One region of the Pantoea sp. X-Soil-ISGK-275 genome, then DNA from elsewhere that is predicted to be linked to it. Evidence: predicted binding sites of a transcription regulator. Region 1 holds the regulator's gene; the other holds the start of a gene.
What was found. Region 1 encodes LexA, which represses DNA repair genes until DNA is damaged. Its sites were predicted from a motif close to TNCTGTATGTACATACAGNA; they were not measured.
Positions count from the first base shown of each region.

Region 2: umuD (translesion error-prone DNA polymerase V autoproteolytic subunit) is a predicted target of LexA. The motif match lies at 3,294-3,313, and genes of this name have one in related genera.

Region 1 is NZ_AP035976.1:375,937-381,295, reverse strand. Features, by position in the region: gene AC6I8A_RS01690 (CsbD family protein) at 1-195, opposite strand, end outside; gene dinF (MATE family efflux transporter DinF) at 360-1,682, opposite strand; gene lexA (transcriptional repressor LexA) at 1,819-2,433, opposite strand; gene AC6I8A_RS01675 (diacylglycerol kinase) at 2,539-2,907, opposite strand; gene plsB (glycerol-3-phosphate 1-O-acyltransferase PlsB) at 3,035-5,359, shown strand, end outside.
Region 2 is NZ_AP035978.1:157,002-162,360, forward strand. Features, by position in the region: gene AC6I8A_RS24310 (HNH endonuclease) at 1-296, opposite strand, end outside; gene AC6I8A_RS24315 (hypothetical protein) at 690-2,858, shown strand; gene umuD (translesion error-prone DNA polymerase V autoproteolytic subunit) at 3,393-3,842, shown strand; gene umuC (translesion error-prone DNA polymerase V subunit UmuC) at 3,851-5,125, shown strand.

The DNA of each region.
Region 1 (5,359 bases):
ATTGGTGCTTTCCCAGTCCTTAACTTCTTGTTCGGCCTGGTCTTTTGCATAACCGTAGCGTTCCTGGATTTTACCGACCAGCTGATCGCGTTTACCTTCGATCACCGTCATATCGTCATCGGTAAGCTTGCCCCACTTCTCTTTAAACTTACCTTTAAACTGCTTCCAGTTTCCGCTCGCTTCGTCTTTGTTCATAATAATCCTCCACTACATCCTGAGTGAGATAGATATATTGCCTGCTTAGCTGGCGATATACCCAGACAACGCGCTACTCATGTGCGCCGTATAAGGTAATTGTAGTAGCCGCTTCGCAGTTTGCAGAGAAATACAGATTAATCTGTAGGTTACGCTTCGCTTATTCAGGCGTTGAACCAGCTATTGCGCAGCCAGTGACCGCGCCAAATCAGCCACAGCGTCAGTCCGCGTAACGCCAGGAACACCGTCACTGCCAGCCATAAACCGTGATTGCCAAGCCATGGCAACGTGAGCAGCGCTAGACCGTAGCCGATTGCCGCTATCACCATGCTGTTGCGCATCTCACGACCGCGCGTCGCGCCGATAAACATGCCATCCAGCAAATAACACCAGACGCCAATCAGCGGCAGAATCACTTGCCAAATCAGATAGCGGTCGGCCATCTCGCGTAGCGCTTCCAGTGACGTCAGCATCGCCACAATTTGCGGACCGGTGAACGCATAAATCAGCGCAAAGATTGCTGCAACGAAGCAAGCCTGACGACAAGCCGCATGCCAAATCAGCAACAGCCGACTGCGATCTTTGGCCCCAACCGCTTCACCCGAACAGGCTTCAACCGCATAGGCAAAACCATCCAGCGCGTATGCGGTAAAAGTGAGAAACATCAACAGCACCGCATTGACCGCCACCACATCCGGGCCAATCCGCGCGCCAAGGATGGTGAGTGACGCGAAGCAAATTTGCAGCATCAAAGAACGCAGCATAATGTCGCGATTGAGGCGGAATAGCCGCGCCGCATCGCCACGCCAACTGCTTTTAAGCAGAGTAAAATGGATACCGCGCATGTTCAGCACGCGCGCCACCATCCACAAACCCACGCCCAGCGTGACATATTCTGCCAGCGCGGTGGCCGCCGCCGCGCCAGCCACACCCCAATGCAGTTTGAGTACGAACAGCAGATCAAGCAGGATATTCACCAGATTGCCGATGATCAGCAGCACCATCGGTGCGCGCGCATACTGCACGCCTAGCAGCCAGCCAAGAATCACCAAATTGGCTAAGGCTGCGGGGGCACTCAGCCAGCGAATCTCAATAAATATTTGCGCCTGCTGCTGCACTTCCGGGCTGCCGCCCATTAAAGCTGCCGCCAGGCTGCTTACCGGCGTTCGCAGCACCATAAACAGCACGCCAAAAACCAGGGCAATCAGCAGCGGTTGCGTTAAGGCGCGCGCCAGCGCGGTTTTGTCATTGGCGCCAAATGCCTGAGCGGTCAATCCGGTGGTGCTCATGCGCAGGAATAGCAGAAGCATAAAGATGAAGCTGGTCGCTGTTGTGCCCACGGCGACGCCACCGAGGTAAATCGGGCTATCGAGATGACCAATAACGGCGGTATCCACCACGCCCAGTAACGGGACGGTGATATTTGACAGGATCATCGGCAGCGCTAGCCGCCAGAGTGTTTTATCTGAAGAGGAAAACAGCTGCATCAGCCCATTCCGTTGTGTGCGGTAATCAGCGTAATGGCGCCAGCATGAGCCGCAGAAAGAGTCACAGAGAAGTAAAACAGCAGACTGCGGTCAGCGCAAATTCGCACCGCCGCAGTTGGGGAGGATCAGAAACTGATCAGAGCCACTCGCCGTTGCGTACAATCCCGACAGCTAAACCTTCAATGGTTAGCGACTGCTCACGGGTATCAACGACAATCGGCTGGAAATCGGTGTTTTCCGGCAGCAGATGGACAATCGCGCCCTGCTTTTTCCAGCGTTTCACGGTGACTTCATCATCAATGCGCGCCACGACAACCTGGCCGTTACGCACTTCCTGCGTTTTATGCACGGCTAACAGATCGCCATCCATAATGCCGATATCTTTCATCGACATGCCGCTCACGCGCAGCAGGAAATCGGCACTCGGTTTGAACAGATTCGCATCCACCTGATAGTGGGCTTCAATATGTTCCTGCGCCAGCAAGGGTTCACCGGCAGCGACGCGACCAATCAGCGGCAACCCTTCGCTTGGTTCTTCTTCCATTAGTAAACGAATCCCGCGCGATGCGCCGGAAACAATTTCAATTACGCCTTTACGCGCCAGCGCTTTCAGATGCTCTTCAGCAGCATTGGGCGAGCGAAAACCCAGTTGCGCAGCAATTTCCGCACGCGTTGGCGGCATGCCCGTCTGGTTAATATGGTCGCGAATCAGGTCATAGACCTGTTGCTGCCGTGCAGTTAACGCTTTCATCCCGCCCCCTGGTTGTTTATACAGTCGCTGTGAGTATATACAGGTATTCGCGAAATGAAAACCGTAACAGAGGGAAAAATCAGCGGTTTGATGAATCTGGAATCCCTATCTCAAATGCGTCCAGAGCAGCGCGATCCAGACGAACAGAGCCAGTAAGATAGTCAGCAATACGGCGGCCGATCCCATATCTTTGGCGCGGCCCGCGAGCGGATGTTGTTCCTGCCCGATGCGGTCGACCACCGCCTCGATAGCGCTATTAAGGATCTCAACGATGATAACCAGCACCACCGAGCCAATCATCAAGATGCGGGAGAGGGTATCTACATCCAGCCAGCACGCCACGAGAATGGCCACCAGCGCGGCAACGGCTTCCTGCCGAAATGCGGCTTCATGCTGCCATGCGGCACGTAGGCCCTGCCAGGAATAACCGGCTGCTTTCACTATTCTTATTAAACCGGTGACGTTATTTGCCATGTCTATGGAACCCTTGAACTATTTTGACGTCAATGTGTGGGCAGTTTGAGGCGGCAGAGCCACAGACCTTCGCTGCGCTTTCTGGTATGCTTGCCGCGCTTTGCTAACAAGAGGCTTAAAGTTGTCTATGTCAGGTTGGCGTAAACTCTATTACAAATTATTGAATTTACCACTCTCTATTTTGGTAAAAAGTAAGGTCATTCCGACCGATCCCGTTTCTGAACACGGGATCGATCCGACACGTCCGGTGATGTATGTTTTGCCTTATGATTCAAAGGCTGATCTGCTCACGCTGCGTGCTCAATGCCTGAAACATGATCTGCCCGATCCGCTGGCTCCGCTGGAGATCGATGGCACCCTGCTGCCGCGCCACGTGTTTATCCACGATGGCCCACGCGTGATTCCCTATTTCGTGGCCAATCCCGAATCGGTGAAGTTGTTCCACGATTATCTGGATTTGCACCGCAGCAACCCGCAACTCGACGTGCAAATGCTGCCGGTCGCGGTGATGTTTGGTCGCGCGCCGGGACGTGAAACATCCGGTGAATCCACGCCGCATCTGCGCGTGCTGAATGGCGTGCAGAAGTTCTTCGCCATTTTGTGGCACGGCCGCGACAGCTTTGTCCGCTTCTCGCAAACCGTTTCGCTACGCCAGATGGCGACCGAACACGGTACCGATAAGTCGATTGCGCAGAAGCTGGCTCGCGTGGCGCGCATTCATTTTGCCCGCCAACGTCTGGCTGCGGTCGGCCCGCGTCTGCCTGCACGTCAGGATCTCTTCAACAAGCTTTTACAGTCCAAAGCGATTGAAAAAGCGGTAGAAGATGAAGCACGCAGCAAAAAGATTTCGCATGAGAAAGCCCAGCAGAACGCCATCGAAATGATGGAAGAAGTGGCGGCGAACTTCTCTTACGAAGCGATTAAGGTCACTGACCGCGTGATGGGCTGGCTGTGGAGCCGCCTGTATCAGGGCATCAACGTACATGGCGGTGAGCGCGTGCGTCAGCTGGCGCAGGATGGTCATGAGATTGTCTATGTGCCCTGCCACCGCAGCCACATGGATTATCTGCTGCTCTCCTACGTGCTTTATCATCAAGGCCTGGTGCCGCCGCACATTGCTGCGGGGATCAACCTGAACTTCTGGCCAGCCGGCCCGATTTTCCGTCGCCTGGGCGCGTTCTTTATTCGTCGTACCTTTAAGGGCAACAAACTCTATTCCACCGTGTTCCGTGAATATCTCGGCGAGCTGTTTAGCCGTGGTTACTCCGTTGAATATTTTGTGGAAGGCGGACGTTCGCGTACCGGCCGTTTACTGGACCCGAAAACCGGCACCCTGTCGATGACGCTGCAGGCGATGCTGCGTGGCGGCAGTCGCCCGATCACCTTCGTGCCGATCTACATCGGTTACGAGCACGTGATGGAAGTGGGCACGTATGCCAAAGAGCTGCGTGGCGCGGCCAAAGAGAAAGAGAGCTTCCTGCAGATGGTGCGCGGCTTGCGTAAGCTGCGCAATCTTGGTCAGGGCTACGTTAACTTCGGCGAACCGCTGCCGTTGATGAACTACCTGAACAAAAACGTGCCGGACTGGCGCGATGCGATTGATCCTATCGAACCGCAACGCCCTGCGTGGATGACACCTGCTGTGAATGACATTGCGGCGAAGCTGATGGTGCGCATTAACGAAGCCGGTGCGGCCAACGCCATGAACCTGTGCGTGACTGCGCTGCTGGCGTCACGTCAGCGTTCATTAACTCGCGAACAGCTGATTGAGCAGTTAGAGTGCTACACCCAACTGCTGCGCAACGTGCCGTATTCGCCAGAAGCCACGGTGCCCGATATGAGCGCCGAAGCGCTGCTTGACCACGCGATGGGCATGAACAAGTTCGAGACCGAGCAAGACAGCATTGGCGACATTATCATTCTGCCGCGCGAGCAGGCAGTGCTGATGACCTACTATCGCAACAACATTCATCACATGTTAGTGATGCCATCGTTGATTGCCGCCATCGTGCAGCAACATCGTGAAATCAGCGAAGCAGAGCTGCTGCGTCAGGTGAGCCTGGTATATCCGATGCTAAAGAGCGAGTTGTTCTTACGCTGGGACAAGGCGGAGTTGCCTGCACTACTTAACGCACTCTGTGCAGAGATGGCGCGCCAGGGCCTGATCACCTTGCAGGATGGTCAACTAAGAATGACGCCGGCACGTCACCGTTCGCTGCAACTGCTGGCGGCGGGTATTCGTGAGACGCTTCAGCGCTTCGCGATTACCTTCGCTATCCTCAGCGCGAAACCGGCCATCAACCGTGGCACGCTGGAGAAAGAGAGCCGCACCCTGGCTCAACGCCTTTCTGTATTGCACGGTATCAACGCACCCGAGTTCTTTGATAAAGCGGTATTCACTGCATTGGTACTTACGCTGCGTGATGAAGGTTATATCAGTGACAAAGGCGAT
Region 2 (5,359 bases), on a different replicon from region 1:
CGATCAACCCGGTCATGGCATCCCGGACACAGTAGCATAAGATTCTCGCTGTCATTCGTCAGTGCCAGGGCCTCTTCTTCGCTGTGTGTGGCGTTTCCCCTGGGGCCTTTCGGGCTGGCAGGAAGAATATGGGCCACTTCTCCCCATTTCATCGGCGTACCGATACGAAAATCATGGGTCAGATCGGTTCCGCAGAGTTCACAATGACCCGCTGCACGGATCCAGACCAGAATTTTCACTTCAGGGCTAGTGTTAAAACGCCCACTCGAATCATCCGCCTTTTTTTTCGCATTCACGTAAGGGTACTCCTGAAAAGGAAAAACCATTAGCACGGAAAATAATGAAATAGGTACTGTTCATCTTTTTTTCAATACGCAACCGCGAAAAATATAACTCGCGAAACAAAATACGGAGCGGACCGCCTATAGCGCTGCCAGGTCTGCATTGAGCGAAGAGCAGAAGTCCGTAGTTGAGTCACCATGAAACTTGCTAACAATGCCGTGTGTCAACCAACTGGGAACAGGTCAACCATGGTTTGGCTAAAGTGGATCGGTAATATGCAAATTTATTTAGGTAGAAGTAATAAAAAGATCTCCGGAATTCTATAATGTCTGTTCTTGTCTAAGGGCGGTTCCTTGAACCGCCTGCGATTTGTCTACGGTAGACAGATTGAGAATCTGCAGACCACCATGGCGAAGGTCGTCGGTGCCAGCTACGGGGAAAGGGAGATCATCTTGTTCGTAAATATTGACTTCGACAATCAATCGGCAGTTGCCAGTATTTCGTTGGAAGGTTGGGCGCAGCCGCTTGTCGAATTCCTCGCACTGTATTTTACCATCCACAAAGACATGCTTCGTTTGGACTACTCCCACCTATCAACTGAGAACCTCAGGTTTACGGATACGAGTTGGCCATATAATTCGCAAACTGAGCGTGAGCACTTTACGGCCGAATTCGTGGCTGCGGCACAGCAGGGGCAGATAGCGCTGACCTTAAAAATTCTCGGACACGGAACCACGGGGATCGAGAAGTCGTCCTCTATCTTGGACCCAAATTCTTACCAGCGCGCTCAGGATATCTTCTGGGATGGCATACTTAATGGCGATCCCCCGGGCTTACGTGAAATCATTGTGGCGGAAATCGAGCCACGTGCGATTTGGGTTAAATGGTTGCTCGCTAACCGTTCATATTCTCGGAATAAATATTTGGACGATCAGCAGATCATGAAGGCGTTGGTGGTCAATACGTCCGAGGAAGATTGCATCTATGTTCTTCAACTAGTCGACCCTCATCAGGGGGCGAATGCTTGGGCTTTCGAACAACTGGTCCAGCAGTATTGGCATCGTGTACGCGACTACTTGGAAAAAAATATCGACATGACGTCGGACTATTCAAACCGCGGAATACTTGAGTTCGTCTCCTCTCTATTTGCGCATTCGCCGACAGTGCAGACATCCCGGTGGGCTTGCGAACAGGTTTTTGAACGAGCAGATCCGTCAGTCTTTCCTGAGCTAATCCAACATTGCCGCGCGATATTGCCGGAGGATGTACGTAATCTGTTCCTGCGCTGGAACATCCGTTCGAAGAAAGAGAAGAAAGACAATATCAAGGATTGCGTTGCCAAGGCCTTCTCTAGGCTTACTACATTGTCCGTGGACACTATACCCTCGGACCTCGCACTTGCAGCGGCTTGGTACGGGTTTGGAGACCCAGCGCGGTCTAGTCAGCAAAGCGTCGTTGCCAGCCTCAGAGAATTGCCATCCCCGGCGTGGGATCGAGAAACGCTGTGGACCCAACTGGGCCCAGCCGCCCGCGAGGCCTGGCGGCAGGATCTGTTCGATCAGGTGAATGAGGAACCTGAGTTAGCCCAGGGGCTCCTCAATTTTGCCTGCCTTTGGCTCGAGCAGACGGCATTCGCCGAAGTCGAGCCAGTGCTTTTGCGATTGATGGATGACGAGGAGCATCTGGCGTTTGCGAATCGGCTTGTTGGCACTCATGTACGGCAACTACAACTGAGGGGCAAGGGACTACTACGGTCCAAGCAAGGGGCACTGGATCTGGAGGGGCCAGTTGGCCGGGGCGAGGGTGCTACTGCGTTGCCTAGCGTAGGAGCCCAAACTTGGCTGAGCGACCCTTCCGTGGAGCGCGTCATCCATAGGGCGCTTAGCCAGATTGAGGAAGCATTTTGTCGCGAATATTCGGAGACCTGGGGAGAGGACGAGGAGGTCCATACGGCGCGCCTCCTGGCTTTGACAAAGGAGGCGATCGGCAACGCGAGCAGCCAGTTGCGCCAACTCTCGGTTACGACGCGGGCGACGTATCCGAGCCTGACAGTGAAGGTGCGTCAACCCAGCAAGCGAGAGGAAGGGGCAAACACACCAGCCGGGGCTCCGCTGGGGGCAGACGTGCTGTTCCTGAGCCGTATCGTGGACAAGGGGGAAACAGTGGTCCAGCGTGCGACCCTTATGCAGGTGAAAAAGCGCAAAGGCACTAATTCGGGACGGGCCTTCAGTTCGACGGTAGGCATCGACCTGAAGCAGTGCGAGGACATACTCAAGCAGTCAGAACACGCCTACTATCTATTCACGACTCCTGCCTCGCCTCGCCCGGTTCTCTGGGTTGCCACAGCGCGGCTTGTCAGAAATTTGACCCAATTGCACACGAGCAAATCCACGGTTTTGGCGATGCAGGTGCGCGACGCTAGCTGTTCCTACGCGGATTTTTTTCTGCACGAGCTTGTTGGCCTGTGGGCTGGCGACGAGCATGAGGACATCATCGCCGTCGCCAACGGAGATCCTCGGCTTGGGCGAACACCTCGCCACATTGTTGAAATCGAGGTTCGCCGCCAATCTGATTAATGCTTCGGGGAGAAATTCATGCTCCAACTATAGGGCAGGATCGTCTACCGAGGCGGGGCAGTCCGATCTAATTGACCTACACCCCGTTGATTACCACAGATTGTTCTCATTAACGTCCGCTCCTGGCACTTAACGGACATCTTATGCCTGTACTCTCTACTTCAAAAAAATCAGGCTGGCATGTCATGCGGAGACTTCTTTCTGATGCCTCAATACGTCATTAAGCCGCCAGATTTCACTCCAGACCACTGTTACCCAGCTGGCGCCGTAATAGTTGAATTCACTTAGCTCCGTTCAGCTCAGTAAAGACTTGATGCTTCAGAAACTAACGTCCTAAGTCTCAGGAAAATAAAACTGGTCGCCATTCAGGCAGATGAGCGGCTTAACGTCGCTCATTCAGCTAAGGGGACTTGCCAGAAAAATCCGCCTCAATAATACTGTATATAAAAACAGTATCAATTTGAGGAGGATTTTTATGCGCGACATACAGACAGCAATTGCCTTACCGCCGGATCATCTGCAGAGGGCTGCTCTATGAAACAGGCAGCATGTTCTTCGGATCTCACTGTGCTCTGGCCACCCATCTTTACGCCCAGAGTCCGCGTGCCGCTCTACGCGGAGCCCTGCGCGGCCGGCTTCCCCTCCCCTGCACAGGATTACGTCGAAAAAGAGCTCGACCTCAACGAGCTCTGCATTCGCCGGCGCGCGTCGACGTTTTTCGTGCGCGCCAGCGGCAACAGCATGCAGGATCTCGGCCTGTTTGATGGCGACGTCATGGTGGTTGACCGGGCAGAAGAGGCCGCGCACCACGACATCGTCATCGCGGAGGTAGACGGCGAGTTCACGGTCAAGCGCCTGCAGCTGCAGCCGTGCCTTGCCCTGCTGCCCATGAATCCGGCCTACCCCATCATCTATCCGGAGGAGCTGCAGCTGCTTGGCGTGGTCACATGGTTTTTCAACAGTACCCGCGCACGCCGGAGGTAACCATGCCTATGTTTGGAATAGCCGACGCGAACAAGTTTTATGCCAGCTGCGAGGCGCTGTTTAGGCCGGACCTGCGCGGCAAACCCGTGGTTGTGTTGAGTAATAACGATGGCTGCGTAATCGCAAGATCGGTCGGAGCAATCGCCATGGGTATCAAAATGGGTATGCCGTGGTTTCAGCTTAAATCTCAGGAATATCCTGAGAAAGTTCACGTATTTTCAAGCAACTACGCCCTATATCACTCGCTTTCGCAGCGCATTATGACAGCGCTGGAAGAAATGACGCCCCGGGTTGAACAGTATTCCATTGATGAAATGTTCCTCGATTTAACCGGCATCGATGGCTGCGAGGACTTTGAGCATTTCGGGCGGCGCCTGCGCGCGCACGTACTGGCCACAACCGGCCTGACCGTGGGCGTCGGCATGGGGCCGACCAAAACTCTGGCGAAATCTGCGCAGTGGGCCAGCAAGGAGTGGAAGCAGTTCCGCGGCGTGCTTGCGCTGACGCCCGGCAATCCTAAAAGAACCGAAACCCTTCTCCTGAATCAGCCCGTAGAGGAAATCTGGGGCGTGGGGCGTCGCATCGGCAAGCGCCTTAACCTGATGGGTATTGAAAATGCTCTGCAGCTGGCGCGAGCGCACCCTGCCCTCATCCGCAAAAATTTCAGCGTTGTGCTTGAGCGAACCGTGCGCGAACTCAACGGCGAATCATGCATACCCCTCGAGGAGATGCCGCCGGCGAAACAGCAGATCGTCTCCAGTCGCTCTTTCGGCGAACGCATCACCACAAAGGTGGCCATGCAGGAGGCGCTTTGCCAGTACGCCACGCGCGCAGCCGAGAAGCTCAGGAAAGAGCGTCAGTTCTGCCGGCACGTTGGCGTATTTATCCGGACCTCGCCGCACGCGAAAGATGAGGTGTTCTACGGCAACAGCGCTGGTGAGAAGCTCCCGAGCCCGACGCAGGATACGCGTGACGTCATTGAGGTGGCCATGCGCTCGCTGGACCGCATCTGGCTGGAAGGTCGCCGTTATATGACGGCAGGCATCATGCTTGATGACTTCACGCCGCATGGCGTCAGCCAGCTGAACCTGTTCGATGAAGATCAGCCGAGAAAAAACAGCGCGCAGCTGATGAAGGTGCTGGACGGTATTAACCAGTCCGGGCTGGGAAACCTGTGGTTTGCGCGTCAGGGAGTGAACAACGAGTGGAAAATGAAACGGGAGCTGCTTTCCCCAGCATGGACCACAAATTGGAAAGATATCCCTGTGGCATTTGTCAGATAAGGTCTGTCGAACAAATCCGGATAAGAAGCCGATCGTTATCAGCGCTGCCCATGATGAGCGGCGAATAAGCAGTCTCGATTACTTTGGCCGGACCTCCGTGCTTTTTTCACAGTAGACCACTGTTAGCCAGCACATCATTATTCACAAAGGCCATCGCGCCGATCGTCACGTTATTACAAATGATTATTCTCCCAGATTCATCCTCAGCGTTTTTTTACCCAATCGCCATATTCT